3 regions of the Bradyrhizobium sp. SZCCHNR1093 genome follow, and region 3 is predicted to be linked to each of the others. Evidence: predicted binding sites of a transcription regulator. Region 3 holds the regulator's gene; each other region holds the start of a gene.
What was found. The regulator HrcA, encoded in region 3, represses chaperone genes, less so after heat shock. The targets are predictions, from matches to a motif close to GTTAGCACTCNCNNNNNGNGAGTGCTAAC.
Positions count from the first base shown of each region.

Region 1: groES (co-chaperone GroES) is a predicted target of HrcA. The motif match lies at 8,304-8,332, and genes of this name have one in related genera.
Region 2: groES (co-chaperone GroES) is a predicted target of HrcA. The motif match lies at 1,737-1,765, and genes of this name have one in related genera.

Region 1 covers NZ_JAUHJJ010000003.1:431,823-441,832, reverse strand. The annotation lists gene QX070_RS13065 (transglutaminase family protein) at 1-237, shown strand, start outside; gene QX070_RS13060 (peptidase) at 446-1,204, shown strand; gene QX070_RS13055 (SDR family oxidoreductase) at 1,249-2,004, shown strand; gene QX070_RS13050 (MFS transporter) at 2,174-3,400, opposite strand; gene QX070_RS13045 (NupC/NupG family nucleoside CNT transporter) at 3,518-4,765, shown strand; gene QX070_RS13040 (acyltransferase family protein) at 4,703-6,724, opposite strand; gene QX070_RS13035 (cupin domain-containing protein) at 6,946-7,524, opposite strand; gene QX070_RS13030 (usg protein) at 7,712-7,996, opposite strand; gene groES (co-chaperone GroES) at 8,376-8,690, shown strand; gene groL (chaperonin GroEL) at 8,778-10,010, shown strand, end outside.
Region 2 covers NZ_JAUHJJ010000002.1:747,076-757,085, reverse strand. The annotation lists gene QX070_RS09135 (protein phosphatase CheZ) at 107-886, shown strand; gene QX070_RS09130 (hypothetical protein) at 1,027-1,533, opposite strand; gene groES (co-chaperone GroES) at 1,866-2,162, shown strand; gene groL (chaperonin GroEL) at 2,284-3,927, shown strand; gene QX070_RS09115 (hypothetical protein) at 4,070-5,260, shown strand; gene QX070_RS09110 (META domain-containing protein) at 5,590-5,997, opposite strand; gene QX070_RS09105 (L-lactate permease) at 6,147-7,811, opposite strand; gene QX070_RS09100 (ABC transporter ATP-binding protein/permease) at 8,133-9,893, shown strand.
Region 3 covers NZ_JAUHJJ010000012.1:32,387-42,396, forward strand. The annotation lists gene dnaJ (molecular chaperone DnaJ) at 1-1,036, opposite strand, end outside; gene dnaK (molecular chaperone DnaK) at 1,181-3,076, opposite strand; gene QX070_RS28035 (hypothetical protein) at 3,498-5,006, shown strand; gene QX070_RS28040 (hypothetical protein) at 5,215-6,150, shown strand; gene grpE (nucleotide exchange factor GrpE) at 6,315-6,935, opposite strand; gene hrcA (heat-inducible transcriptional repressor HrcA) at 7,068-8,156, opposite strand; gene rph (ribonuclease PH) at 8,341-9,054, shown strand; gene rdgB (RdgB/HAM1 family non-canonical purine NTP pyrophosphatase) at 9,051-9,695, shown strand; gene hemW (radical SAM family heme chaperone HemW) at 9,682-10,010, shown strand, end outside.

The DNA of each region.
Region 1 (10,010 bases), on a different contig from region 3:
CATGCCTGGGCGGAAGCCTATGTGCCGAATCTCGGCTGGGTCGGTTTCGACGCCGCCAACTGCATCTGCACCACCGACGCCCATGTCCGGGTCGCCATCGGGCTCGATTATCTCGGCGCCGCCCCGGTGCGCGGCACCCGCTATGGCGGCGGGACCGAAACGCTCACCGTGAAGGTGAAGGTCGAGCAGGTCGGCCGCGGCGGTCCGTCGCAATCGCAGTCGCAGCGCCAGTCCTGAATTCCGGAACCGCCGGTCTTCCCGTGGCCCGCATGAGCGGCTTGTCCGCCGAAGCCCGCAAGGGCGAAGGCGGAAGCGACATGCGGGTTCACCGAGACAGCGCGTGAGATCCCGGATGTCGCTCCGCTCATCCGGGCTACGGAAGTGCGGGGTTGGACGAAGGGGCGATTTTCGCTAGTAATTCGCGCAATGGCTCGAGGGGACTGAGATGACCTATTGCTGCGGAATTCTGGTGCGTGACGGCCTCGTCATGATCGCGGACACCCGAACCAACGCCGGTCTCGACAACGTCTCGACCTTCCGCAAGCTGCACATCTTCTCCAATCCGGGCGAGCGCATCGTGGCGGTCGCCAGCGCCGGCAATCTCGCCGTCAGCCAGTCCGTGCTCTCGACCTTGACCGAAGGGATGGAGGACCCCGAGACCGGCGAGGTCGAGACCCTGATGAACGCGCCGACGATGTTTCAGGCCGCACAGCGCATCGGCAAGGCGATCCGCATGGTGCACGCCACCGAAGGCCCGGCGCTGAAGGCCGAAGACATCTCGTTCGACGTCTCCTTCCTGTTCGGCGGCCAGATCAAGGGCTCGCGGATGCGGCTGTTCATGGTCTACACCGCCGGCAACTTCATCGAATGCACCACCGACACGCCCTATCTGCAGATCGGCGAGCACAAATACGGCAAGCCGGTGCTGGACCGCGCCATGCATTACGACGTCGAGCTCTACGAGGCGCTGAAGACGGGCCTGATCTCGATGGACTCGACGATGCGCTCCAATCTCGGCGTCGGCCTTCCGATCGACGTGCTGGTGGTGCGCGCGGAGGCCTGCGAGGCCGACCTCAACCACCGCATCGAGGCCGGCGAGCCCTATTTCCACGATCTCCGCTCGCGCTGGTCGGCGGCCCTGCGCGCGGCGCACAACAACATTCCAAGGCCGCCCTACAAGACTCAGAGCGAGTCGAAACACTGAAACTGCAGAACACTGCAAGACACGTGAACTGAAGGTGAGGAAACATGGCTGAAGCGGCAAAGAAGATCGCCCTGGTGACGGGCGCAGGCACGGGGGTCGGCCGCGCCGCATCGCTGGCGCTGATGAAGGGCGGCTTCACCGTGGTGCTGGTCGGCCGCCGCAAGGAGATGCTGGAGGAGACCGCGAAGCTCGGCGAGCCGGGCATGAGCCTGCCCGTCCCCGCCGACATGACCGATCCCGCCTCGATCGCGGCACTGTTCGACACCGTGAAGTCGACCTACGGCCGACTCGACGTGCTGTTCAACAACGCCGGCATGGGTGCGCCGCCGGTGCCGTTCGAGGACCTCACTTTGCAGCAGTGGCAGTCGGTGGTGGCGACCAACCTCACCGCGCCGTTCCTGTGCACGCAGCACGCCTTCCGCATCATGAAGGATCAGTCGCCGCGTGGCGGCCGCATCATCAACAACGGCTCGATCTCGGCGCATGCACCGCGGCCGTTCTCCTCGCCCTACACCTCGACCAAGCACGCGATCACGGGTCTGACGAAAGCGTCGAATCTCGACGGCCGCGCCTATGACATCGCGGTCGGCCAGATCGACATCGGCAACGCCGAGACGCCGATGACCGAGCGCATGGTCGGCGGCGTACTGCAGCCCGACGGCCGCATGATGCCGGAGCCGCGCATGGACGTGAAGGCCGTCGGCGACGCCGTCGCCTACATGGCCTCGCTGCCGCTCGACGCCAACGTCCTGTTCATCACGGTGATGGCGACCAAGATGCCGTTCGTGGGACGGGGCTAGCCACCGTTTGTAGGGTGGGCAAAGGCGCTGACGCGCTGTCTCGGCAAACGAGATAGCAATGGCGCCGTGCCCACCGTCTGGCCGCTCATGATGCCGCTCAATGGTGGGCACGCTGCCGCCCTTCGGGCGGCCGCTTTGCCCACCCTACGGCAGGGTGCCTCCACGACTCCTACTCCAACCGCTCCACCTTCCGCAGCTCGGGAAACAGCTTCATCCACAGAAGCGCGACCGCGATGGTGCCGACGCCGCCGAGGATGGCGGCGGGCATGGCGCCGAGCAGCGCGGCGGTGATGCCGCTCTCGAACTGGCCGAGCTGGTTGGAGGCGTTGATGAACAGGAAGTTCACCGCGCCGACGCGGCCGCGCATCTCGTTGGGCGTCGCGAGCTGCACCAACGAGAAGCGGATCACGACGCTGATGGTGTCGGCGGCACCGAGAATGGCGAGCGCAGCGACCGAGATCCACATCACATGCGAGACGGCGAACACGACCGTCGCCGCGCCGAACACGATCACCGCCTGGAACATGCGCAGGCCGACGCGCCGCCGGATGGTGTAGCGCGCCAGCACCGCCGTCATCGCCAGCGCGCCGACCGCGGGCGCTGCGCGCAGCACGCCGAGCCCGAACGGCCCGGCCTGAAGGACGTCGCGCGCATAGATCGGCAGCAAGGCCGTGACGCCGCCGAGCAGCACCGCGAACAGATCGAGCGAGATGGTGCCGAGAATCGCAGGATGGGCGCGGATGAAGCGGACGCCAGCGAACAGGTCGGCCTTGCTGCCGTTGATCCGTTCGACCGGAACGTCCTCCGGTACCTGCATCAGGCCGGTCAGCCCCATGCCGGCAATCCAGAACAGCATCATGATGCCATAGGGTAGACCCGGCGCGACCGCGTAGGCGAAGCCGCCGATGGCGGGACCGGCGATGGTCGCGAGTTGCGCGGCCCCGCTCGACAGTGCGCTCGCCCGCTGCAGCGTGCCTGCCGGGGCGATCAGCGGCAGCAGCGCCGCAGTCGCGGGGCTCTCGAACGCCCCGGCAATGCCGAGCACGAAGATCGCAGCAAACAGTTCGAATTCGCCGAGCTGACCGGCGTAGGCGCCCCAGCACAGATAGAGCGCCGTCAGCGCCTCGACGAGCTGACAGAGCTGCACGACGCGCTTGCGCTGGAATCGGTCGGCGGCGCTGCCGGCGACGAACACCAGCAGCGCCGTCGGCAGGAACTGGATCAGCCCGACCATGCCGAGATCGAAGGCACGCCCGGTGAGATCGTAGATCTGCCAGCCGATCGCCACTGCGGCGATCTGGCTCGCAAAGCGCGACAGGCTGCGGGACGAGAGGAAGAACAGGAACGCGCTTTGCTTCAAGAGATCGCGCGCGCCGATCGGGACGGTGGACGACATGGTGGCGCCTGCGTGACGCAGGCCCAACTGCTTGTCAATCGCAAGCCCCGCATGGCCGCACGGCATTGCGCGCGGCTGTTCCCTGCGCTCATAATGAAACGGGGTTCGGGGGATCTGATGCTGCAGCTGCAATCGGGATTCGGGATCGTCGCGCTGCTCGCGATCGCATGGGCGCTCGGCGAGAACCGGCGCGCGGTGTCGCTGAAGCAGGCCGCGCTTGGCCTCGTGGTCACGATCCTGACCGCGCTCGTCCTGCTCAAGGTCCCCGCGGTTGCCCGCGCCTTCGGCGCCATCAACGACGTCGTCGGCGCCATCTCGTCGGCCTCGCGGGCCGGCACCTCCTTCGTCTTCGGCTATGTCGGCGGCGGCGCCCTGCCCTTCGACCTCAAGGCGCCCGGCGCCGATTTCGTGCTCGCCTTCCAGGCGTTGCCGATCGTGCTGGTCATGAGCGTGCTGACCACGCTGCTGTTCTACTGGCGGGTGCTGCCGCCCTTGGTGCGCGGCATGGCCTGGCTCTTGGAGCGCACGCTCGGCGTCGGCGGCGCCGTCGGCCTGTCGACCGCCGCCAACGTGTTCCTCGGCATGGTGGAAGCGCCGCTGTTCATCCGGCCGTATCTGGCGCAGATGACACGCAGCGAATTGTTTCTCGTCATGACCGGCGGCATGGCCGGAATCGCCGGCACCGTGCTGGTGCTCTACGCCACGCTGCTTGCGCCGCTGATCCCCGATGCCGCCGCGCATTTCGTCATCGCCTCGGTGCTCGGCGCGCCGGCGTCGATCCTGATCAGCCTGATCATGGTGCCGGAGACGTCGAAGCAACTCACCGGCGGCGCGCTCGGCGAGGAGACGCAGGCCACCTCGACGATGGACGCGATCGTCAAGGGCACCAGCGCCGGGCTCGAGCTGCTGATGAACATCGTCGCGCTGCTGCTGGTGCTGGTCGCGCTGGTGCATCTTGCCAACGCGATCCTCTCGCTGTTGCCCGCCATCGGCGGCGCCGACATCTCGCTGCAGCGGCTGCTCGGCCTCGTCATGGCGCCGGTGTGCTGGCTGATGGGCCTGCCGTGGTCGGAGGCCGTCACGGCCGGCAGCCTGATGGGCACCAAGACGGTGCTCAACGAGCTGATCGCCTATGTCGAGCTGGCGAAGCTCGATGCGACGGCGCTCGATCCGCGCGCGCGGCTGATCATGCTCTATGCGATGTGCGGCTTCGCCAACTTCGCCAGCCTCGGCATCATGATCGGTGGACTCGGTACGATGGCTCCGACACGACGCGACGAGATCAACGCGCTCGGCCTCAAATCAATCGTCTCCGGCACCCTCACCACCTGCCTGATGGGTGCGATCGTCGGGCTGCTGACGTGAGCTGAGCTCGGTCGTCATCGGCAGCAGTTGCGGCACGATCCTCGCCATCACGAGCTGGGAGCCCTGCGCCGTGAGATGCGCATGATCGAACGACAGCGGGACGTCGCCGACCGTGAGCGGACAGCGGCCGTTCTCGCAGACCGCCGACAGGATCGAGATGTAGGACAGGCCTTCGCTCGTCGACAGCGCCGCCTGCATCGCCTGATCCAGCGCAAAGATGTCGGACCGGACGAACGCAACGGGATCCGGCGCCACGCCGCGCAAGGTAGCGCGCGCCAGCATCGAGGGCAGCCGCGCCCGGAATTGCACGGAGGGACCGAGCAGCACCACCGGAATGCCGGCCTCGCTGAGACGCGCCAGCGTCAGCCTGAGATCGCGCACCATGCCGGCAAAGCGCGGCGGGCGGGCGTTCTCGAGCCAGTCCGCCGACATCACCACGAGATCGGGCCGCGCCGTCACGAAATAGTCGCGCATCTGGCTTGCCAGGGCGCGGCAGGCCGCGATCCCCTGCGTCTCCGCGCTGAAGGTCGGCATGCAGGTCGGCTGGCTCGCCTGCATGACGTTGACGGCCTGCGGATCGATGCTCGCGGCGAGGCCGTGATAGTAGTGGGCCGCAAAGCTGTCGCCCCACAGCAGCACGTTGACCTTGCCGCTCACCGGACGGAGACAATCCCCGGGCACGCGCCCGTCCGGCGTCGTGAAGCAGGTGCCGTAGCGATAGACCGGCTTCATGTCGTAGGCGTTGTAGGCGTCCAGCCGCTGCGCCGCGCGGTCGGCGTCCGACACGGCACCGGCGCGCAGCAGGCCGACGCCGCTGCCGGCCAGCAGCAGCAGGCTCGCCAGCGCCGCAAGACCGAAGGCCGCGCGCGGGGTCGCTGCGAGCTGGCGATTGCGGAACGGTTGCTCGATGAAGCGCCAGGACAGCGTGGCGACCGCGACCGTGAGGGCGAACAACGCCGCCCGCTCCCAGCCGTCGAGCGCCAGGCCGGGCTTGGCGAAGCGCGCGAAGGCGAACAGCGGCCAGTGCCACAGATACAGCGAATAGGAGATGCGGCCGACGAACGCCGCTACGCCGAGCGGTGACAGCCGGCTGCGCGGCACATTGGCCACGCCGACGCCGCTCCACAGGAACAGCGCCGCGCCAAGGCATGGCGCGAGCGCGTCGACGCCGGGGAAACCCGGTCCGGGGCGCAGCGCCAGAATCGGCACCGCCATCAGCAGCAGCGACAGCGCGCGGGCGCCGCGCTGGGCGAAACCCGGCCGCGGTGCGGGAAGTCCGGAAATCGCGACCAGGCCGCCGAGCAGGAATTCCCAGGCGCGCGGCGGGCTGAGGAAGAACGCACTCGCGGACGCGCCGCCTCGCATCAGCAGCAGACCGAGCGCGAACGAACCAACAGCCAGCAGCGCCAGCGTGACCGGCAGCGCCTGCCGTCGCCCGCGCGCTATCAGCAACACGGCCCAGACCACGACGGGCAGCACCAGATAGAACTGCTCCTCGACGGCGAGCGACCAAGTGTGCAGCAGCGGCTTCTCGACCGCGGCGTGGTCGAAATAGCCGGACTGCTGCCAGAAGAAGATGTTCGAGGTGAAGGTGACGACGGCGGCCGCGGAACGGAAGAACTCGGCGCGCTCGGAGCCCAGCATGTCCTGCGACGCCGGGATCGCTGCGAACGCCACCATGGCGTAGAGCGCCGGCAGCAGCCGCCGCACCCGCCGCTCGTAGAATTGCGCGAACGAAAAGCGGCCCGCCGCCATCTCCGCGGCAATGATGCCGGTGATCAGGTAGCCGGAGATGACGAAGAAGATGTCGACGCCGACGAAGCCGCCGAAGATCGCCGGCGCCTCGAAATGGAATGCGACAACGGAGAGCACCGCGATGGCGCGCAGCCAGTCGATGTCCTCGCGATGGGCGGCACCTGAAGCCGAACCGGCGCCCGCGTTGGCGATGCGGGGCTGCATCGATGCGCGCGTGCGAGGCGCGCGCGGGATCGTGGGAGCGAACTGAACGACGAAGCGCGGCAACGGGACGGGTACGCCTTTACGCAAGCCCGCGGCGAACACCTCTTACGGATTCGTCGCCGGCCCATCCGTCCCAGTGACGCGAGACCGGATGTCAACACACACGCGCGATGCGACCGCCGTCCATCGCACGCAAATGTTTCCATCCATTTCTGTCGGCTTTACGTCGACAGTTCGACGGTTTTGAAGTCGGCCGGCAGGATCACTTCCAGCAGCTCGACGTCGTCGGAATAGTCGAGGATCATGTGCCGGATCTTCGGCGGCTGAGTCCAGCAGCTGCCCTCCTGCATCAGCGTCTCGCCGACGCCTTCGAGGTAGCTCTTCACCCAGCCCTTGAGCACATAGACCATCTGGAAGTCGACCGCATGGGTGTGCAGCTTGGAGACTTCCTGCGGATTGCATGGCGGCAGCATGCGGATGACATGCGCGCGCGCCAGCCCGTGAGTCGCGTCGGCGATGCCGAGGTCGCGGTAAACAGCATAGGCGCGCAAGCCGTCGGCCTTGAAGTCCTCCTCGCGGTGATGGCTGATGGCGACCTTCTGTTTGCGCCGGCGCGGCGCCGGCGCTGGTCGCCCCTTGCTCGCGAGCGCCTTGCGCGCCGAGGGTTTCGCCACCCTTCCCGGCTTGGCAGGCGCCGCGAAGGCGGTCTTCGCCGTCGGCTTTGTCTTTGCGGTTTTTCGCGGCGCGGCTTTCGCGGCGGCGCGTGATGCTGATTTGGCGGTGCGGCTCTTCTTGGCCATGGCGCTCTCCCTGCGTGTCCTCGCACGCGAGGATAGCACAACCTGCCGCTTTGCGGTTCGACCGATCGACGACCTCAACAGGGCCGAGGCAGCGCTTAACCCGGATGAGCGAAACGACATCCGGGGACTCACGCGCGTCCGCGTTGAACCCGGATATCGCTTCGCTCACCCGGGCTACGCGTCGGCCTCAATGCAGCCGGAACACGCCGTCGACGGCGCGCAGCTCGGCCGGCTTGATCAGCTTGGAATGCGCCACCGTGACCGAGTACAGCGGACCCTCGATCTTCTCCTGCCAGAACGCCAGGAAGTCCTGCAGCGCGGGGAATTTCGGAAACAGGTCGTAGTTCTGCCAGACGTAGGTCTGCAGCAGCGAGCGGTGATCCGGCATCCGATACAGGATCTGCGCCGTCGTCAGCCCGTAACCCAGCACCTGTTTCCGAAAGTCCTCGGAAACCTCAACCTTCGACACCATGCCAACCTCCGTTTCTGGAGCGCATGTCCGTGTGGCCAACCGGGATGGAGCCACCCGGCAAAGATGCGCTCACTGCCAAGAAATGTGACGCATGTCCTCAACCCATCTCAAGCTTAAATGTTTAACGACATGTTGAAAAATGCTGCATTAGCAGCCACTTAGCCCAGGTGCTAATACGGGGTTTCATGGTTCGTTCCGCTCCCGTTAACGCTATCGGAACGCTTTGGCAGAGCCCGCAGTTGACTGCTAATTTTTCTGCTACAAGCCCTTGTCCGGCTGAATGCTCTCCCCTAAATCCAGCCCACGTGCTGGCACTCGCCGGCACCGACTGCCAAAATTCCAGAAACTGACAATCGCCTCAATAGCTTAGGAGGACTGTATGGCTTTCCGTCCGCTTCACGACCGCGTCGTGGTCAAGCGCATCGACGCCGAAGAGAAGACCGCTGGCGGCATCATCATCCCCGACTCGGCCAAGGAGAAGCCCTCGCAGGGCGAAGTGATCGCGGTGGGCCCGGGCGCCCGCGACGAGAGCGGCAAGCTGGTCCCGCTCGACGTCCAGGTCGGTGATCGCGTGCTGTTCGGCAAGTGGTCGGGCACCGAGGTCAAGATCGACGGCCAGGAGCTGCTGATCATGAAGGAAAGCGACATCATGGGCGTGCTCACCGACACCGCGTCGAAGAAGAAGGCCGCCTAAGCCAACCCGCTCAACGCTCACCCTGAGGAGCGCCTGCGGGCGCCCTGCCCAGGGTGAGACGACCAATTCAACTCAGGGAAACCCAATATGTCAGCAAAAGACGTTAAGTTCGGCGTCGACGCCCGCGATCGCATGCTGCGCGGCGTGGACATCCTCGCCAATGCCGTCAAGGTCACGCTCGGCCCGAAGGGCCGCAACGTCGTCCTCGACAAGTCGTTCGGCGCTCCCCGCATCACCAAGGACGGCGTCACCGTCGCCAAGGAGATCGAGCTCGACGACAAGTTCGAGAACATGGGCGCACAGATGGTGCGCGAAGTCGCCTCCAAGTCCGCTGATGCGGCCGGCGACGGCACCACCACCGCGACCGTGCTGGCCCAGGCCATCGTGCGCGAAGGCGCCAAGGCGGTTGCCGCCGGCATGAACCCGATGGATCTGAAGCGCGGCATCGACCTCGCGGTCGAGGCGGTCGTTGCAGACCTCGTCAAGAACTCCAAGAAGGTCACGTCGAACGACGAGATCGCCCAGGTCGGCACCATCTCCGCCAACGGCGACGCCGAGATCGGCAAGTTCCTGGCCGACGCCATGAAGAAGGTCGGCAACGAGGGTGTCATCACCGTCGAGGAAGCCAAGTCGCTCGAGACCGAGCTCGACGTGGTCGAGGGCATGCAGTTCGACCGCGGCTACATCTCGCCCTACTTCGTCACCAACGCCGACAAGATGCGCGTCGAGATGGATGACGCCTACATCCTGATCAACGAGAAGAAGCTCTCCTCGCTGAACGAGCTGCTGCCGCTGCTCGAGGCCGTGGTGCAGACCGGCAAGCCGCTGGTGATCGTCGCCGAGGACGTCGAGGGCGAGGCGCTGGCCACCCTGGTCGTCAACCGCCTGCGTGGCGGCCTGAAGGTCGCGGCCGTCAAGGCGCCGGGCTTCGGCGATCGCCGCAAGGCCATGCTGCAGGACATCGCGATCCTGACCGGCGGCCAGGCGATCTCGGAAGACCTCGGCATCAAGCTCGAGAACGTCAACCTCTCCATGCTCGGCCGCGCCAAGAAGGTGATGATCGACAAGGAGAACACCACGATCGTCAACGGCGCCGGCAAGAAGGCCGACATCGAGGCGCGCGTTCAGCAGATCAAGGCGCAGATCGAGGAGACCACCTCGGACTACGACCGTGAGAAGCTGCAGGAGCGTCTGGCCAAGCTCGCGGGCGGCGTCGCGGTGATCCGCGTCGGCGGCGCGACCGAGGTCGAGGTCAAGGAGCGCAAGGATCGCGTGGATGACGCGATGCATGCGACCCGCGCGGCTGTCGAGGAAGGCATC
Region 2 (10,010 bases), on a different contig from region 3:
ACGCACGATGCACGCCAGCGTTGCTCAACGGCGGTTCCTGGCGTGAACGCGATGTTAAATAGCCTCTGCGTAGAACTGATCCGAGCAAAAGGTCAGGGATACTATCATGGCTGTTCGCAAGCGTTTCCGTATCGAAGAAGCAATCGTCGGCCATATGCCGGAGCCTGAATTCGTGGGTGGCGAGATCGGCCCCAACCACAAGGAAATCATGGACGAGCTCCGCGCGATCCGCTCCCAGATGGCCAATGCGATCCGCAGCGGCGGCAGCAACACGGCGAACGCCGCCATCGAAGAGTCCGCCGCACGCGAGGTCGCCGAAGCGCGCGCGCTGCTCGAGACCTATCGTGCCCAGATCGAGCAGTGCGAAAAACTCAAGGTCGAGCTCGACCTGATCCACGACGCGATCAACCGCACCAAGGGCGAGATCGCGACCCTCCATGCCAAGAGCTTCAACGGCGAGGAGATGGCCAAGGTCAACGGCGAGCTCGGCGCGGTCGTCGGCGGCACCGAGCAGGCGACGCAGCAGATCCTCGAAGCCGCGGAGGCGATCGACCAGGCCGCCAGCGCGCTGTCCAAGGTGGACTCGGCCGACCAGCAGAAGATCCTGAGCGAAGAGATCCAGGAGCGGGTGGTCTCGATCTTCGAGGCCTGCAACTTCCAGGACCTGACCGGCCAGCGCATCAACAAGGTCATGACCACGATGAAGTTCATCGAGCACCATATCGTGGTGATGATGGACATCTGGGGCGGCGTCGACGCCATCAAGGCGCATACGCCGCCGATCGTCGACCACCGCGAGGGCGACGCCCGGCTGCTGAACGGCCCGAAGGCGGACGGCGACGTCGGCCACGCCTCGCAGGACGACATCGACGCAATGTTCAACTGAGCTCATCCTGCCTGACCGGCGGCCACGCCGGCCAGGGACGGCACCGAGCAGCACCAAGCAAAACGCCGGCGCTTTCGCCGGCGTTTTTCGTTTGGCTTTTGGGTGTGGCCGGGGCTTGTCGCGAGGGCTTCGCCCGGATCTCAGGCGCGCGGTCCGCAGCGGACGTAGACCATCGTCTGGTAACGGGTCGCCGCATCCTTGTCGACGAAGCGGGTGATCAGCACACGGCCGTCAAAGGAGACGACCTCGCGGTCCTGCTCGCCGCCGGGCGGTCCGGCCGGGCCGATATAGTTCTTGCCGCTGGCCGAGCCCTTCAGGCGCAGCTCCTGGGGAGTCGCCTGGTCGGCCAGATGCATCACGACACCGCCGGACGTGCCCGCCCCGATGACATAGGGCTGTTTGCACTGCGCCAACGCCATCTTCTCGGTGCGCGGACGGTCGTTGGGGTTGTTGTAAGCGGCGAGGCCCCATTTGCCGACGAGATCCTCGGGGCGGATCGTCGCCGGAACCTCGGGCTCGACCGGCGCCTCGGTCTGCATGGGGGGCGACGGCGACAGGCTGAAGCCCGTGCACGCTCCCAGAAGCATCGTGAGCGCCGACGCGATCGCGAGATTGGCAACCGGCCGCGCGCACCGTGAACTCGTCATGGCATCCCCTTAGGAACAAGATCGTGGCTGCCCCGTCCGGCAACCAAACCCAAAACGCTCGTCAGAGCAATGACGTCGGATGACGACGCCGCTCCACTAACATGTCTGGCCCGGGACAACATCCCCTAACAGCCTCAAGAACGGCTTAACTGCCGGCCGTTGCTTGACAGGAACAGCCGCAAGCCATATTTCCCCGAGCGGTCTTTAGCACTCGGAGGGCGCGATTGCTAAGGCTGCGAGCCAGTTGGCGCCAAGTGGGCGTCAAATGTGGCCGCATTCAGATTTCCTCCGACAGCAACAAACTTATCCAAGCACCCCAAAAGGGATCCGTCATGGCCAAATCGAAGTTTCGTCCCCTGCACGACCGCGTCGTGGTTAAGCGCATCGACGCCGAAGAGAAGACCAAGGGCGGCATCATCATTCCCGACAGCGCCAAGGAAAAGCCCTCGCAGGGCGAAGTCGTCGCCGTCGGCCCGGGCGGCCGTGATGAGAGCGGCAAGCTGATCCCGATCGACGTCAAGGTCGGCGACCGCGTGCTGTTCGGCAAGTGGTCCGGAACCGAGGTCAAGCTGGACGGCGAGGAGCTCCTGATCATGAAGGAGTCCGACATCATGGGCGTCGTCGCCTGATCCCGACCTGCCGGGGGCGGCGATCAGCCGCCCCGGGCGAAAATGCTCTGCAACCTCGTTCCGGCGACAGACGGGCGATCACGCCCCTCGCCGTCGAGGTCTACTCCAGGAGAATTTTGAAATGGCAGCCAAGGACGTCAAATTCGCTGGCGACGCACGCGACCGCATGCTGCGCGGCGTCGACATTCTCGCCAACGCCGTCAAGGTGACGCTCGGCCCGAAGGGCCGCAACGTCGTCATCGAGAAGAGCTTCGGCGCTCCGCGCATCACCAAGGACGGCGTCACCGTCGCCAAGGAGATCGAGCTGGAGGACAAGTTCGAGAACATGGGCGCGCAGATGCTGCGCGAGGTCGCCTCCAAGACCAACGACACCGCCGGTGACGGCACCACCACCGCGACCGTGCTGGCCCAGGCCATCGTGCGCGAGGGCGCCAAGGCGGTTGCCGCCGGAATGAACCCGATGGACCTCAAGCGCGGCATCGACATCGCGGTGGCCGCCGTGATCAAGGACATCGAGAAGCGTGCCAAGCCGGTCGCCTCGTCCTCCGAGGTCGCCCAGGTCGGCACCATCTCCGCCAATGGCGACGCCGCGATCGGCAAGATGATCGCCCAGGCGATGCAGAAGGTCGGCAACGAGGGCGTCATCACGGTCGAGGAGAACAAGTCGCTCGATACCGAGGTCGACATCGTCGAAGGCATGAAGTTCGACCGCGGCTATCTCTCGCCCTACTTCGTCACCAACGCCGAGAAGATGACCGCCGAGCTCGACGACGTCTACGTGCTCTTGCACGAGAAGAAGCTGTCCGGCCTGCAGGCCATGCTGCCGGTGCTCGAAGCCGTGGTACAGTCGGGCCGTCCGCTGCTGATCATCGCCGAGGACGTCGAGGGCGAGGCGCTGGCGACGCTGGTCGTCAACCGCCTGCGCGGCGGCCTCAAGGTTGCCGCCGTCAAGGCGCCGGGCTTCGGTGATCGCCGCAAGGCGATGCTCGAGGACATCGCGATCCTGACCGGCGGTCAGTTGATCTCGGAAGATCTCGGCATGAAGCTCGAGAACGTCACGGTGAAGATGCTCGGCCGCGCCAAGAAGGTCGTGATCGACAAGGAGAACACCACGATCGTCAACGGCGCCGGCAAGAAGGCCGACATCGAGTCGCGCGTCGGCCAGATCAAGGCGCAGATCGAGGAGACCACCTCGGACTACGACCGTGAGAAGCTGCAGGAGCGTCTGGCCAAGCTCGCCGGCGGCGTCGCGGTGATCCGCGTCGGCGGCGCGACCGAGATCGAGGTCAAGGAGAAGAAGGACCGCGTCGAGGACGCCCTCAACGCGACCCGCGCTGCGGTGCAGGAAGGCATCGTCCCCGGCGGCGGCGTGGCGCTGCTGCGCGCCAAGAAGGCGGTCGGCCGCATCACCAACGCCAATTCGGACGTCCAGGCCGGCATCAACATCGTGCTGAAGGCGCTCGAGGCTCCGATTCGCCAAATCTCCGAGAACGCCGGCGTCGAAGGCTCGATCGTGGTCGGCAAGATCCTGGACGAGAAGTCCGAGACCTTCGGCTTCGACGCCCAGACCGAAGATTATGTCGACATGGTCGCCAAGGGCATCATCGACCCGGCCAAGGTGGTCCGCACCGCGCTGCAGGACGCCTCGTCGGTCGCCGGCCTCCTGGTCACCACCGAGGCGATGGTCGCCGAGCTGCCGAAGGACGCAGCTCCCGCGATGCCGGCCGGCGGCGGCATGGGTGGAATGGGCGGCATGGGCTTCTGAGCCCCCCTTGCATCACCGAGACGTTCAGGAAGGCCGCCTCCGGGCGGCCTTCTTTTTGGCCGAGTGTCCGCGCCCGGGGGTGCAGCGATCGCAAATCGGCGCTACAGCTTAAGGCCGATTCTGCCCCCACAAGGATTTTCAGATGCGCGCGATTTTGCTTGCGCTGGCCGTGATTGCAGCGGCCGCGCCGGAACTCGGTTGGGCCCAGAGCAAGAGCGGGACCAAGGCCCCCGCCAACGAGACTCGGTATTTCACCGCGATCGACGGCCTGATGGACGGCAATGCCGACGTGATCCTGAAGGAGACGCGCCAGGGCAAGACCGTCACCGCCGCCACGCTCGACGTCTGCTATCCCGTCGCAAAGAATTCGGATCGCAAGGACCGCTTCGTGGTCAGCCTCACCGTCAATGGCCAGACCTTGACCGGTGCGACCCAGAGCAACGGCGCCAAGGAGCCGGTCACGGTGAAGCTGAATCGCAAGCCGACCGGCGACACGTTCGAGTTCCGCGGACAGATCGCGATCGGCAAGACCGTCACCGAGGTGGCGTCGACCGACAATTCCGACGTCAGCGAGAAAGAGTTCCAGGAGAGCCAGTCGAGCGACGACGGCATCAGCGCCCAGCCGAAGGACTTCACCGACGTCTCGCCCGAGGCGGTCTCGGTCCGGCTCAAGCTCGACGCGGTGACCGACTTCCTCAAGAGCCTGAAGGGCGAGAACGTCGAAGTTTCGCTGTCGAGCCTCATCGTGAGCTGCGACGCACTGCGCGCGGGCGAGCAGACCATCAGCATGACCGTCGACCCCGAACGAGCCGGCGCACTGATCGCGAAGGCGCGGACCATGAACGGCGTCGTCACCGCCGGCTGGACCGCCGGCACGGTCGAGATGGACCGCACCATCCGCTTTGCGGCGGCCGACTGGCGCGACGGTGACAAGATCAACAAGGACAAGCTGGCGGGCGCCATCTCCGACGTGCTGGCCAAGACCTACAATGCCAGGCCGACGAGTGCGGCGTGGAATCCGGTCAGCGGCAAGCTGAAGCTGACGTTGAAGCGGCCGAGCCAGCTGATGCCGGCGCTCGAGCTGACCGACGTCATCGAGGTCACCGGCCTCGTCTCGGCGGACAAGCCGGGCGGCGCGGACGCGCTGATGCTGTGGATCAGCAGCCCGACGACGACCACCGTCGATGAGGCATCGAGCGCCAAGCTGATCCTGTCGGACGAATCGTCCGGCGACGAGGAAAGCGATACCCGCGACGACGGCGGTGCCATCGACGAGCTGGCGAAGGCCTTCAAGGCCAAGCGCTGGGATGCGGACAACTCTGTCTGGAAGTAAGGCGACGGCAGGCGCCGCGATCTCAGATGCCACCCTCCCCTGGAGGGGGAGGGTCGATCGCACGCGAAGCGGGCGAGCGGGGTGGGGTGACGCCGCGGGCACCGGTGCACGTGGAGAGATCACCCCACCCCGCCTCCCATTCGCTGCGCTCATGAGAGGCGACCCTCCCCCTCCAGGGGAGGGTGACAGCGGGGCTGACCTCAAAGCTGCGTGCTGCGGAATCGCGAACGTGCATGAAGCAGGACCAGGTGCCGGACCATGACAGCGAGGTCCACATGCCGATATATCGATGTGACCAAGACTAGGACTTTCGATACGCCCGTCTCGGCTCAATTGGTGTTGAGCCGGAAGCGCAGCGTCTTCGGTCCGATGAAGATGATCAGGTCGCCCTGACGCTTCCAGTTCGTCGCCGCGCTCAGCGCCGCGATCAGCTCGTCATCGGCTTGCGCGCGTGCCGCCGGGCAGTTGCGGTCCTCGATCTTGCTGGCGATGAACACGATGGTGTTGCCGGCGACCGAGAACTGCCCCTTGCCGCCCTTGCACCAGAGCTCCAGCACGGTCTCGCCGTTGTCGCCGATGTCGAGATCCGGCACGCGCTTCGAGCCGGGCATTGGTAACGCATCGAGCGTCATCTCCATTCCGAAGGGAAACTCCTCCGCCGACGCGCCGGCAAGCGGCAGGCCCGACATCGACAACGCCATCATCGCCACGGCGCAGCCACGCTTCAACACTTGCATCGTTCCTCTTCAGACCAATCACACGCAGGGTTGCGCCTTCCAGGCGACGACCGTGATCCCCGCCGCCACGGCTCCCGCACAAATGTGTTCCAAACATAGCAAACCCCGCGCCGCAGCTGCGGCGCGGGGCTTTGTCGCTGCCGGTGTTGCTACTTCAGCACCATCGCCGTGAACGGATAGACGTAGGCCTGCAAGGTGACGAACAGGCCGACCAGACAGGCCAGCACGATCGAATGCAGGAAGACGTAGCGCAGGATCGAGCTCTCGTGGCCGTACCAGTTGGTGGCGGTCGAGGCGACCACGATCGACTGCGCATCGATCATCTTGCCCATGACACCACCGGATGAGTTGGCGGCCGCCATCAGGACAGGCGACAGGCCGAGCTGCTCGGAGGTGATCTTCTGCAGGTTTCCGAACAGCACGTTCGAGGCCGTATCCGATCCCGTCAGCGCCACGCCCAACCAGCCGAGCAAGGTGCCGAAGAACGGATAGAGCACGCCGGTCGCGGCGAAGGCGAGGCCGAGCGTTGCGTCGACGCCGGACAGCCGGGTCAGCGTGCCGATCGCCAGCATCGCCGAGATCGTGATCAGCGAGATCGCGCACAGACGGATGGTGCGGCCATATTCCGCGATCAGCTTGCCCGGTCCGACACCCATCAGGAAGCCGGAGATGATCGCGGCGATCAGCATGCCGGTGCCGGTGAAGGTCAGGTAGGTGAATGAGAACACCGCGCCTTCCGGTGTCGGCTTCGCGGCCACCGGCGGCATCTTGTTGATCAGCTTGTCGAGCTCGGGCACCGGATAGTTCCAGGTGAAGATCGAGTTCGCCCAGGCCTTGAAGGCGCCGTTGCCCCAGATCAGCATGATCACGCAGACGATGATCCAGGGCAGCAGCGCGCCCCAGAGCTCGGCTTGCGTCAGCGGCGTGCGGTCCAGCGGCTTCGCCGCCGTCATCGTGGCGGCCGATTCGTCACGCCCGCGCAACGCCGGCGACAGCCACAGCTGCCTCGGCTGCCAGACCTTCAGGAACAGGATCAGCGCGCCCATCGAGATCAGCGAGGCGCCGATGTCGACGATCCACGGATTGATGTAGTTCGAGATCAGGAACTGCGGGACCGCGAACGAGACGGCGGTGACCAGGATCGCCGGCCAGACGTCCTTCATGCCCTTCCAGCCCGCGAACGCCCAGATCACCCAGAACGGCACGATCAGCGAGAACACCGGCAGCTGCCGGCCGACCATCGCGCCGAGGATGTAGGGATCGAGACCGGTGACCGAGGCGAGGCCCTGGATCGGCGTGCCCAGCGCGCCATAGGCGACCGGGGCGGTGTTGGCGATCAGCGACAGGCCGGACGCCGCGAGCGGCGAGAAGCCGAGGCCGATCAGCACGGCACCGGTGATCGCCACCGGTGTGCCGAAGCCCGACGCGCCCTCGAAGAACGCGCCAAAGGAGAAGGCGACCAGCAGCAGCTGCAGCCGCCGGTCTTCCGTGACGCCGCCGATGGCGCGCTTGAGCAACTCGAAGCGGCCGGTCGAGACCGTGACCTGGTAGAGGAAGATGACGTTCAGGACGATCCAGCCGATCGGAAAGAAGCCGGTGATGACGCCCAGAAACGTCGCGCGCAGCGACATGTTGGCCGGCATCGTGAACACGAAGATCGTGATCAGGTTGGTCAGGATCACGGCGATGATCGCCGCGATGTGTGCCTTCACCTTGCCGCTGGCGATCAGCACCAGCAGCGTCACCACTGGGACGGCGGCGGCCAGCGTCGACAGCGCCGGGCTCCCCATCGGGTCGTAGATTTGATTCCACATCGTGACTTCTCCCCCCACGTTCTTGTTGTTGGACCCGGTCCGGCGGGACGGATCAGGTCTCCTCGCCCAGGCCCCCAAGCCTGGCAAAGGTCGGAAAAGGAGATCACAAAACCGGCAACGCCCAACTCTGCTCAAATTCTCGCGAAATCTGGCGGCGGTCGCAGTCCCTCTCCCCTACCCCATGCTACGGTTTGTCACACGCGACCGACAAGCCGGCGGTCACCCGCCACATTACGACTTTAGTCTATACAGGCGGCAATCACTGCGATTTTCTCGTTTTTCGTCAGCCCGTTAAGACCTTTTCTCAGGAGCAGCCCCTCTGTGAACAATCTGCGCTCGACCGTCGCCACCGTCTGGCGGATCGCCATTCCCTACTTCCGCTCCGAGGACAAGGTCGCCGGCCGCGTGTTGCTCGCCGCCGTCATTGCGATCGAACTGTCGCTCGTTGCGATCCAGGTGCTGGTGAACCAGTGGCAGAACAGGTTCTTCAACGCGCTGCAGCAGTATGATTGGAACAGCTTCATCTGGGAAATCGGCGTGTTCGCCGTGCTGGCGACCATCTTCATCATCCTGGCCGTGTACCAGCTCTATCTCAATCAATGGCTGCAGATCCGCTGGCGGCGGTGGATGACCGACGTCTACCTGCGCCGCTGGCTGGACAACGCCACGCACTATCGCATGCAGCTCAAGGGCGACATCGCCGACAACCCGGACCAGCGCATTGCCGACGACGTGCAGCTGTTCGTCGACAAGACGCTGAACATCACCATCGGGCTGCTCAGCTCGATCGTCTCGCTCGCCTCGTTCATGGTGGTGCTCTGGGGGCTGTCGACCGATGCCCCGCTGCAACTGTTCGGCACCGACATCGCGATCCCCGGCTACCTGGTCTGGATCGCGCTGATCTATGCGGTCTTCGGCACCATACTGACGCATTGGATCGGTTCGCCGCTCGTCAATCTCAACTTCGAGCAACAGCGCTACGAGGCCGACTTCCGCTTCAACCTGGTGCGGGTGCGCGAGAGCTCCGAGCAGATCGCGCTGCTGCGCGGGGAAGGCGCCGAGCAGGGTCAGCTCGGAACCCGCTTCGGCCGGGTCGTCCAGAACTGGTACCAGATCATGAGCCGGACCAAGCGGCTGACGGCCTTCACGGCGGGCTATTCACAGGCGGCCGTGATCTTTCCCTATGTGCTCGTTGCGCCTGCCTACTTCGCCAAGTCGATCCAGATGGGCGGCATCATGCAGACGGCGTCCGCCTTCTCGACGGTGCAGGGCGCGCTGTCGTTCTTCGTGACGACTTACCGGACGCTTGCCGACTGGCGCTCGACCGTCGCCCGCCTCGACGGCTTCGACATGTCCATCGAGAGCGCGCACAAGCTCTCGGGCGAGCCGCAGACGATCGATGTCGTCGACCATGCCGGCGACAGCATCGATCTCGCCCAGCTGCTGCTGAAGCTGCCCAATGGCCTGCCGCTGGTCGCGGCCGACGGGTTCAGCATCGGCAACAACGAGCGCACGCTGCTGACCGGCCCCTCCGGCGCCGGCAAGTCGACGCTGTTCCGCGCCATCGCCGGGGTCTGGCCGTTCGGCAGCGGCGCGATCAGCGTGCCCGCGCATGCCAAGCTGATGATGCTGCCGCAGCGGCCCTATTTCCCGATCGGCGCGCTCAAGGCGGCGATCGTCTATCCCGCGGCCGCCGACGCTTTCAGCGTCGAGCAAGTCAGGGAGGCGCTGGTGGCCGTCGGTCTGCCACAACTTGCGGACCGCCTGGACGAGGACTCGCACTGGAATCGGATGCTGTCGCTCGGCGAGCAGCAGCGGCTCGGAATTGCCCGCGCGCTGCTGCATGCGCCCCAATATCTCTTCCTCGATGAGGCCACGGCCTCGCTGGACGAGCCGAGCGAAGCGAGGCTGTATCGGGTCATCGCCGAACGCCTGCCCCAGACCACCGTCGTCTCGATCGGCCACCGCTCGACCCTGCACGAGTTCCATGATCGGAAGGTCGAGCTGATTCGGGATGGCGACCGGTTCGCGCTGCGGCAGACTGAGAAGGCTGCCGACGCGACCGCGGGTGGAGGCAATTGAAGCAAGCGCCGCGACCTCATGGAATGGAGATGTGCCGCAAGGCGGCGCGCCTCCATCGGCAAGGGGTCTGAGAGATCCGTCCCGAACGCAGCCCATTGTCCCGAGGGCGCCGCCAGG
Region 3 (10,010 bases):
CCAGCAGCTCTTGCTGCTTCTTGGTCAGGTTCTGCGGCGTCTCGACCACGATCTGGACATACATGTCGCCGGTCTGGCGCGAGCGCAGCACCGGCATGCCCTTGGCCGCGATCCGGAACCGGCGCCCGGACTGCGCACCGGCGGGAATCTTAACCTTGGTCTTGCCCTTGTCGATCGTCGGCACCTCGAACTCGCCGCCAAGCGCCGCCGTCACCATTGAGATCGGCACCCGACAATGCAGGTCGGCGCCGTCGCGCTGGAAGAACTCGTGCTGGGTCAGCGACAGGAAGATGTAGAGATCGCCGGGTGGTCCGCCGCGCAACCCCGCCTCGCCCTCGCCGGCAAGACGAATGCGGGTGCCGTCCTCGACGCCCTGGGGAATGTTGACGGACAGCGTGCGGTCACGGGTGACGCGGCCGGAGCCGGAGCAGGACGGACAGGGGTCCTCGATCATCTGGCCACGGCCGTGACAGCCGGGGCAGGTCCGCTCCAGGGTGAAGAAGCCCTGCGCCTGCCGCACGCGGCCGGCGCCGCCGCACATCGAGCAGGTCTTCGGCTTGGTGCCGGCCTTGGCGCCGGTGCCGGAGCAGGATTCGCAGGTCACCGAGACCGGAATCTCGATCTGCGCCGTCTTGCCCTGGAACGCCTCTTCCAAGGTGATTTCCATGTTGTAGCGCAGATCGGCGCCGCGCTCGCGCCCGGTGCCGCCGCGTCGCTGCCCGGCCATGCCGAACAGGTCCTCGAAGATGTCAGAGAACGAGGAGGCAAAGCCGGCGCCGAAGCCGTGCGCGCCACCCATGCCGCCCTGCTCGAAGGCGGCGTGGCCATAGCGGTCGTAGGCGGCGCGCTTGTCGGCGTCGCGCAGCACCTCGTAGGCCTCGTTGATTTCCTTGAATTTCACTTCGCTGGAGGCATCGCCCGGATTCTTGTCCGGATGCCACTTCATGGCCAGCTTGCGGAAGGCGGCCTTGAGCTTGGTCTCGTCGGCGTCGCGCTCGACTTCCAGGGTCTCGTAGTAGCAGCGCTTGGTGGACATCAATCAAACCCGCCCGAACTTCGCCCAATAGGAACGGCTGGCGCGATCGCCGCGCGCGTTCCGGTCAATGAAAATGACCCCCATCCAACGAGCCGCAAAGTGCGCTCTTTGGCATGGGGGTCATGGTCACTACCTCTGCCTCAGTTAAGCAGATTTCTTCTTGTCGTCGTCGACCTCGGTGAACTCCGCGTCGACCACGTCATCCTTGGCGGCGTCGCGGGCCGCATCGGTCTCGGCCTGCTGCTTGTACATGGCCTCGCCGAGCTTCATCGACGCCTGGGCCAGCGTGTTGGTCTTGGCCTTGATCGCCTCGGCATCGTCGCCCTTCAGCGCTTCCTTGAGATCGCTGACGGCATCCTCGATGGCGCGGCGCTCGGTGTCGGCGACCTTCGAGCCATGCTCGGCCAGCGCCTTCTCGGTGGAGTGCACCAGCGCGTCCGCATGGTTCTTGGCGTCGACCGCCTCGCGGCGCTTCTTGTCCGCCGCGGCATTGGCCTCGGCGTCCTTGACCATCTTGTCGATGTCGGCTTCCGACAGACCACCCGAGGCCTGGATGCGGATCTGCTGCTCCTTGCCGGTGGCCTTGTCCTTGGCCGAGACGTTGACGATGCCGTTCGCGTCGATGTCGAACGTCACCTCGATCTGCGGCATGCCGCGCGGGGCCGGCGGAATGCCCATCAGGTCGAACTGACCGAGCATCTTGTTGTCGGCCGCCATCTCGCGCTCACCCTGGAAGACCCGGATGGTGACCGCGTTCTGATTGTCCTCGGCGGTCGAGAACACCTGGCTCTTCTTGGTCGGGATCGTGGTGTTGCGGTCGATGATGCGGGTGAACACGCCGCCCAAGGTTTCGATGCCGAGGGACAGCGGCGTCACGTCGAGCAGCAGCACGTCCTTGACGTCGCCCTGCAGCACGCCGGCCTGAATCGCCGCACCGATCGCCACCACCTCGTCGGGGTTGACGCCCTTATGCGGCTCCTTGCCAAAGAACTGCTTCACCATCTCCTGGATCTTCGGCATGCGGGTCATGCCGCCGACCAGCACCACTTCGCCGATCTCGCCGGCGGTCAGGCCGGCATCCTTCAGCGCCTTGCGGCACGGCTCGATGGTCTTCTCGACGAGGTCGGCCACCAGCGCCTCGAACTTGGCACGGGTCAGCTTCATCGTCAGATGCTTCGGACCGGACTGGTCCGCGGTGATGAAGGGCAGGTTGATCTCGGTCTGCGTGGTCGACGACAGCTCGATCTTGGCCTTCTCGGCAGCTTCCTTGAGGCGCTGCAGGGCGAGCTTGTCGTTGCGCAGGTTGATGCCCTGCTCCTTCTGGAATTCGTCAGCGAGGTAGCTGACCAGACGCATGTCGAAGTCTTCACCGCCGAGGAAGGTGTCGCCGTTGGTCGACTTCACCTCGAACACGCCGTCGCCGATCTCCAGGATCGAGACGTCGAAGGTGCCGCCGCCGAGGTCGTACACGGCGATGGTGCCGGCCTTCGTCTTGTCGAGGCCGTAGGCGAGCGCAGCCGCGGTCGGCTCGTTGATGATGCGCAGAACCTCGAGGCCCGCGATCTTGCCCGCGTCCTTGGTGGCCTGGCGCTGGGCGTCGTTGAAGTAGGCGGGGACGGTGATGACGGCCTGATCGACCTTCTGGCCGAGATGGGCTTCCGCGGTCTCCTTCATCTTCTGCAGGATGAAGGCGGAGACCTGCGAGGGCGAATAGGTCTTGCCGTCGGCCTCGACCCAGGCGTCGCCGTTGCCGGCTTTGACGATCTTGTAGGGGACGAGCTTCTTGTCCTTCTCGACCATCGGGTCGTCGTAGCGGCGGCCGATCAGTCGCTTGACCGCGAAGAAGGTGCGCTCGGGGTTGGTCACGGCCTGGCGCTTGGCCGGCTGGCCGACCAGGCGTTCGCCATCGTCACTGAACGCGACGATCGACGGCGTCGTGCGCATGCCCTCGGCGTTCTCGATGACTTTCGACGATTTGCCGTCCATGACGGCCACGCACGAATTCGTGGTGCCGAGATCGATCCCGATGACCTTTCCCATGGTCTCATATTCCTTCTTTTTGCGGCAGGTTGGGTGGGGCCCTGACGGCGCCCCCATCCAAAACCCCCTCAGATCAAATGCTCGCGATATTGCGACGATGAGCGTCATATAGGAGGGGGGGACTGGCCCGCAAGGACCGGACCAGGGGTTCGACCCAACGAAAATCACGGCCGTCGCCGAACGACCTCATGGAGACATCAGAGCGGCCCATCGGAATTGGCGGCGACGCGAAACGGCGGCTCGGACCGGAGGCGACTGCGCGAATCCACCTGCCGGCACGTCGAATGGCCCCGTGCGAAATAGGAGGGTGCGATCGCGGGCAAGTGCGACACATCCGGTACCGCTGATCTGCCCCAATGACCGAAATGCGTTGTTAACCCACGGGCCCTAGCCTGCCGCACTCCTGGGACGGGAATGAGGCATGGTCATCGACTCCGATTGGGGCTTTCCGCAGCGCGCGCGCGAAGCCGGCCAAGCCACGTTCCCGGGACTGCTGATCTGTGCCATCGTGGTTGCAGCGGCGTGGCTGCGGTACGTCCTTCCCCTCAATGTCGATGTCAGCTGGTGGCTCCTCGTCAGCGAGCGCATGCTCGATGGACAGCGGCTCTACGTCGACATCCTCGAGACGAACCCGCCGATGGCTGGGTCGGTCTATCTGCTGGCCGTCGCGCTGGCGCGTGCGATCCATCTCAGGCCCGAGCTGGCGACGAATATCCTGATCTTCGTGCTGACCGCGGCATCCCTGACGCTGGTATGGCTGCTGCTGCGGACATCGGCCCTGCGCCATCGCCTCGCCGACGGCAGGCTGGCGGCGTGGACGACCGCCCTGCTTCTGATCGCGCCGATGTATGATTTCGGCCAGCGGGAACATCTGGCCCTGATCACGATATTGCCGGCGATCGCGGTGTACATCCTGCGCGCCAGGCGCGAGCGGGTGGCCCCGGCGGCCATGCTCATCGCCGGTCTCAGCGCCGGTCTCACGATGAGCTTCAAGCCTTATTTCGCCTTCAGCGTCGGCTTCTGCATACTCGCCGCCGCGGCTCAGGCGCGCGACTGGCGCGTGCTGTTCGCGCTGGAGAACTGGATCGCCGCGGCCCTGGTGCTGATCAACGCGGCGTGCATCTATCTGTTCTTTCCCGAATATTTCACGGTCATCTATCCGCTGGTCCGCGACGTCTATCTGCTTCTGAAGGCGCCCGTGCCGACCATCCTCGTGACCCTGCCGATGGGCCTGTGGCTGGCTGCAGCAGTCATCGTCCTCATTCTTCAGCGCACGCAGCACGAGCGCGACGCCGCATCGTTCACCACATTGGCCGCATCACTCGGGTTCCTGGTGTCATTCGTCGCGCAGCAAAAGGGCTGGGGCTACCATGCCTATCCGATGGTGGCGCTGGCGCTGCTTGCCGCCGGCCTTGCCGTGTCGGCGATCGACGCCAGCCGCGACGCGCGACGCTGGCCGCGTGCCGCCACCGCTCTCGCCGGCGCCGTGCTCTTCGTGCAGACCTGCTTCTGGTTCAATGGTAGTGTCGACGTCCAGCAGATCGAAGCCCAGGTGGCCCGGCTCGGGCCGCGCCCGAGCATGCTGGTGCTCAGCGCGGCGGCGGTCATCGGGCACCCCATGGTGCGGACCCTTGATGGCACCTGGATCTCGCGCCAGGAGGCGTTCTGGGTCCGGGAAATCGTTCGCCGGTCGCAACAAGACGGAACCATCGATTCACAAACTGCGCAGAGGCTCGCGCCCTATGTGGAACGTGAACGCGCCGGGATCATCGCCGACTTCCGGAGGCAACCGCCCGACGTCGTCCTGATCGACAATCAGAACAGCGACTGGGGCGACTGGGCGCGTTCCGACCCCGAGATCAGGGCTCTGCTCGCGCCCTATGTGCTGGTGCAGACCGTCGATGGCGTCGAAATCCTGAAGCGCGGCTAGCACGGCACCGTCATCAGCCCGCCTTTCGAGGCGAAATGACCTGGGAAATGCGACCCGCAGGGCGCGCTGATCGCCGCAGGCGATCAAAACCGCGCGCCCGGCCTGTTGCGGGGGGCGCAAAGCCGCTAAAAGCGTGCCGCCGACGACCACGCTGGCGAGGACCCCCCACCGCCTCGGCGCGAGGCCTCGGTCAACGAGGCAATGTTTGATGATGATCGTTCGACTCTTCGCCGCGGCTACCCTGCTGATGTCGCTGCTGCACTCCGCCATGGCCGCCGAAGCCATATTTCCGCCCGGCGTCCGCATCGGGCTCGCGCCGCTGGTGGGGCTCGCCAAGGCCAAGACGTTTTCCGGCTTCGAAACCGAGGACCAGAGCGTCAAGGTGCTGCTGACCGAACTGCCGGCGGCCGCCTATGGCGAGGTGAAGAATGCGTTTACCGCCAATCCCGCCGGGACCGGCAGCGTCAAGCCGGAGAGCATCGAGACCGCCGCCGGCACCGCCTACTACACGGTTGAGAACGGTCGGGATGGCGCCACGCCGGTGCGGCGCTACTCGATGATCCTGCCCGGCAACGGCTTCTCCGGCTACGTGGCCGTGCAGATCCCGGAGACCGCGAGCCGGATCTACACCGACGATGCCGTGCGTCAGATGTTCGCCTCCGCCGTCGTCCGCAAGGACGTTCCCGTCGACGAGCAGCTCGCGATGATGCCGTTCAAGGTGACCGAGCTCTCCGGGTTCAAAACCATCCGCACGCTCGGGCCGGGTGCCTTGATCCTGGCCGACGGCGAAGAGGACAAGGGCTTCGAAGCCGCGCCCTTCGTGGTGATCGGGCTCGTGGCCGGGGTGGCCCCGGAGGCGGGCGACCGCGCGCGTGTCGCCCAGCAGGCGGCCACCACCATTCCGGGCGTCCGCGAAGCGCGCATCACGATGTCCGAGCCGATCCGCATCGACGGCCAGCCGGCCTACGAGACCCGGCTCGAAGCCACCAGCGGCAAGGACAATACGCCGGTGACCGTGGTGCAATGGCTGCGCTTCGGCGGGCCGAATACGCTGCGGATCATCGGCAGCGCGCCGCGCGATCAGTGGTCGGTAGCCTTCCCGCGCTTCCGCGCCGTCCGCGACGGCATCCAGCCGAGAGGCTAAGCCCAACTCGGTATCCGGACGCCGCGGTCTCATCGGCCGCGGTCCACTTGCCGCGACACGAACTACAAACTCGCGCCGACAAACAAGAAGCCACGGGCATCACCGCCCGTGGCTTCTTCGTTGGACTGACAGGACGGCAGGAGAAGACCTGCCTATGCTGGCCGTCACGCGGCGCTGTTCGACTGATCGTTGCTCGGCGCGGGCGCAGCCTTCGCGCCACCCTTGGACACGCCGACCAGCGCGGGACGCAGGATGCGCTCGCCGATCATGAAGCCGGCCTGCACGACCTGCACCACGGTGCCCGACGGCACCGACGAATCCGGGACCTCGTACATCGCCTGCTGGAAGTTGGGGTCGAACTTCTGTCCCGTCGGATCGAACTTCTTGACGCCGTTCTTCTCCAGCGTGTTGAGCAGCGAGCGCTCGGTGAGCTCGACGCCCTCGATCAACGATTTGAGGCCTGCATCGGCATTGGCGCGTGTCTCGGCCGGCACGGCATCGAGCGCGCGCTGCAGATTGTCGGCGATGTCGAGCACGTCGCGCGCGAAGCCGGTGATGCCGTACATGCGTGCATCGGCGACTTCACGGGCCGTCCGCTTGCGCAGGTTCTCCATCTCCGCCAGCGTGCGCAGCATCTTGTCGCGCGCGTCGGCCGCCTCCTTGGCAAGGGCCTCGGCCGAGCCGGTCTCAGGATCGTCGGGCATGATGTAGGGCTTGGAGACGACGGGGTCGCTGGCCTGCGCCGGGTTTTCCGGATCATTCTTGTGCAGGTCGGGATCGGTCATGGACAGACTCGCAAGTTCGGCTGACGGGTTTTGGGGGTATGGGGCGGGATATCGTGCTTTGGGCGTCGAAAATCAAGCGCAGCCTGACCATCGCGCCCGGAGGCGCTGTCCGCGGGTTAACCATGCCACGCGTCAGCCACCCAGCAGCCGGCTGACCAGACGCGCGGCATAATCGACCGTCGGGATCACCCGGGCATAGTTGAGCCGGGTCGGACCGATGACACCGAGCACGCCGACGATGCGACCCGTGGCGTCGGAATAGGGCGACACGATCGTCGACGAGCCCGACAGCGAGAACAGCTTGTTCTCCGAGCCGATGAAGATGCGGACACCTTCCGCGCTCTCTGCCCGTCCAAGCAGATCGACGACGCCGCGCTTGGTCTCGAGATCGTCGAACAGCCGCCGCACGCGCTCGAGATCTTCGAGCGCATGCAGGTCCTCGAGCAGGTTGGCGTGGCCGCGCACGATGAGCTGCCGCTCGTCGCTGTCCCCTCCGGACCAGCTCGCGACACCGGCGGCGATCACCTTCTGCGTCAGCAGGTCGAGCTCGGCGCGATCATGCGCCAGCGCCGTCTCGAGCTCGAGCCGTGCTTCCGCCAGCGTCCGGCCTCTGATGCGGGCATTGAGGAAATTCGACGCCTCGGTCAGCGCCGAGGACGGCACGCCCGGCGGCAGAACCAGAACCCGGTTCTCGACCTGCCCGTCCTCGCCCACCAGCACGACCAGCGCACGCTCGGGCTCGAGCCGCACGAACTCGATGTGCTTCAGCCGGGTGTTGGATTTTGCGGTCAGCACCACGGCAGCGGCACGGGTCAGACCCGACAGCCGGGTCAGCGCCTCGTCCAGGGCGGCCTCGACCGATTGCGCCCGCCCGACCGCGGCGAGCTGGCTCTGGATCGATTGCTGCTCAGCCTCGGTCATGTCGCCGACCTGCATCAGGGCGTCCACGAAGAAACGCAGGCCGGCCTCGGTCGGCAGCCGGCCGGCCGAGGTGTGCGGCGCGTAGATCAGGCCGAGCTGCTCGAGATCGGCCATGACGTTGCGCACCGAGGCCGGCGACAGCGGAACCGCGATCAGCCGCGAAATGTTGCGCGAGCCGACCGGCTCGCCGGTCGCCAGATAGCTTTCGACGATCTGCCGGAAGATCTCGCGCGAGCGCTCGTTGAGCTGCGCCAGACCGGCCGGCGGTGTCATCAGGTTGATCGGATCGTGGTGGGCCACCAGATGCTCTCCTCGCAGCTGCCTATAATGTGTCCATGCGGCGGCTCGGTGGCAAGCCGGTCGTCGCGCGCTCTCGGGCGCGACGAGGCCATGATAAACCCTTGATAAGCCCTTGCCGCTGCCGGTCGCGGCTCCTACAAGGCCGGTCAAAGTCGGTCTTTCGCGCGCTTTCACGGAGAGAATCATGCGGCCGAGCCGCCGTGCACCGGATGAACTGCGGGCCGTGAGCCTGGAACGCGGCGTCGTCAAATACGCCGAGGGCTCCTGCCTGGTGAAGTTCGGCGACACCCATGTGCTGGTCACCGCCACGCTGGAAGACCGGCTGCCGCCCTGGCTCAAGGGCCAGGGGCGCGGCTGGATCACGGCCGAATACGGCATGCTGCCGCGCGCCACGCTGGAACGGACCCGGCGCGAGGCCTCCGCCGGCAAGCAGACCGGTCGCACCGTCGAGATCCAGCGTCTGATCGGCCGCTCGCTGCGCACCGCGATCGACCTGGAAGCGCTCGGCGAGCGCCAGATCACGGTCGATTGCGACGTGCTGCAGGCCGACGGCGGCACGCGCACGGCGTCGATCACCGGCGCCTGGGTGGCGCTGGCCGACTGCATCAAGTGGATGAAGTCGCGCAACATGATCAAGACCGAGGTGCTGCGCACCAACGTCGCCGCGATCTCCTGCGGCATCTACAACGGCACGCCGGTGCTGGATCTCGACTACGCCGAGGATTCCGAGGCGGAGACCGACGCCAATTTCGTCATGACCGGCGACGGCCGCATCATCGAGGTGCAGGGCACGGCGGAGAAGACGCCGTTCACCGAGGCCGAGCTCCTGGCGCTGATGGCACTGGCCCGCAAGGGCGTGGCGCGACTGGTCGACCTGCAGAAGATGGCGGTCGCGTGAGTAGCGGTCATCGCAAGCTCACCGGGCGCCTCGTCATCGCGACCCACAATCCCGGCAAGCTTGCCGAGATGCGCGAGCTGCTCGCTCCCCATGGCGTCGAGGCGGTGTCGGCCGGCGATCTCGGCCTGGACGAGCCGGACGAGACCGGCGAGACCTTCCAGGCCAACGCCCGCATCAAGGCGGTCGCCGCGGCCAAGGCCGCGCAGCTTCCTGCCTTTGCCGACGATTCCGGCATCGTGGTTCATGCGCTCGATGGGGCGCCGGGGATCTATTCGGCGCGCTGGGCCGGACCGGACAAGGATTTCACCAGCGCGATGGCGCGGATCGAGCGCCTGCTGCAGGAGCGGGACGCGAGGAGTGCCGACAAGCGCACCGCGCATTTCGTCTCGGCGCTGTGCGTGGCGTGGCCGGACGGTCATGTCGAGGAGGTCGAGGCGCGGGTCGACGGCGCCCTGGTCTGGCCGCCGCGCGGCACGGCGGGCTTCGGCTACGACCCGATGTTCCTGCCCGAGGGGCACGACCGGACCTTCGGCGAGATGACCAGCATCGAGAAGCATGGCCTGCCGCCGCTCGGGCTCGGCCTGTCGCACCGGGCGCGCGCCTTCGTGAAGCTCGCGGAGATCTGCCTTGACCAGCGCTGACAGCGAAGCGTTCGGCGTCTATGTGCACTGGCCGTTCTGCCTGTCGAAATGTCCGTATTGCGACTTCAACAGCCACGTCCGGCATGCCGCCATCGATCAGGACCGCTTCGCCCGCGCCTTCGCGCAGGAGATCGCGACCACGGCCGCCCGCATCGGGCCGCGCACCGTCACGTCGATTTTTCTCGGCGGCGGCACGCCGTCGCTGATGCAGCCGCAGACGGTCGGCGCCATTCTCGACGCGATCGGCAAGCACTGGCACGTCGCTGGCGATGTCGAGGTGTCGCTCGAAGCCAATCCGACCAGCGTCGAGGCGAC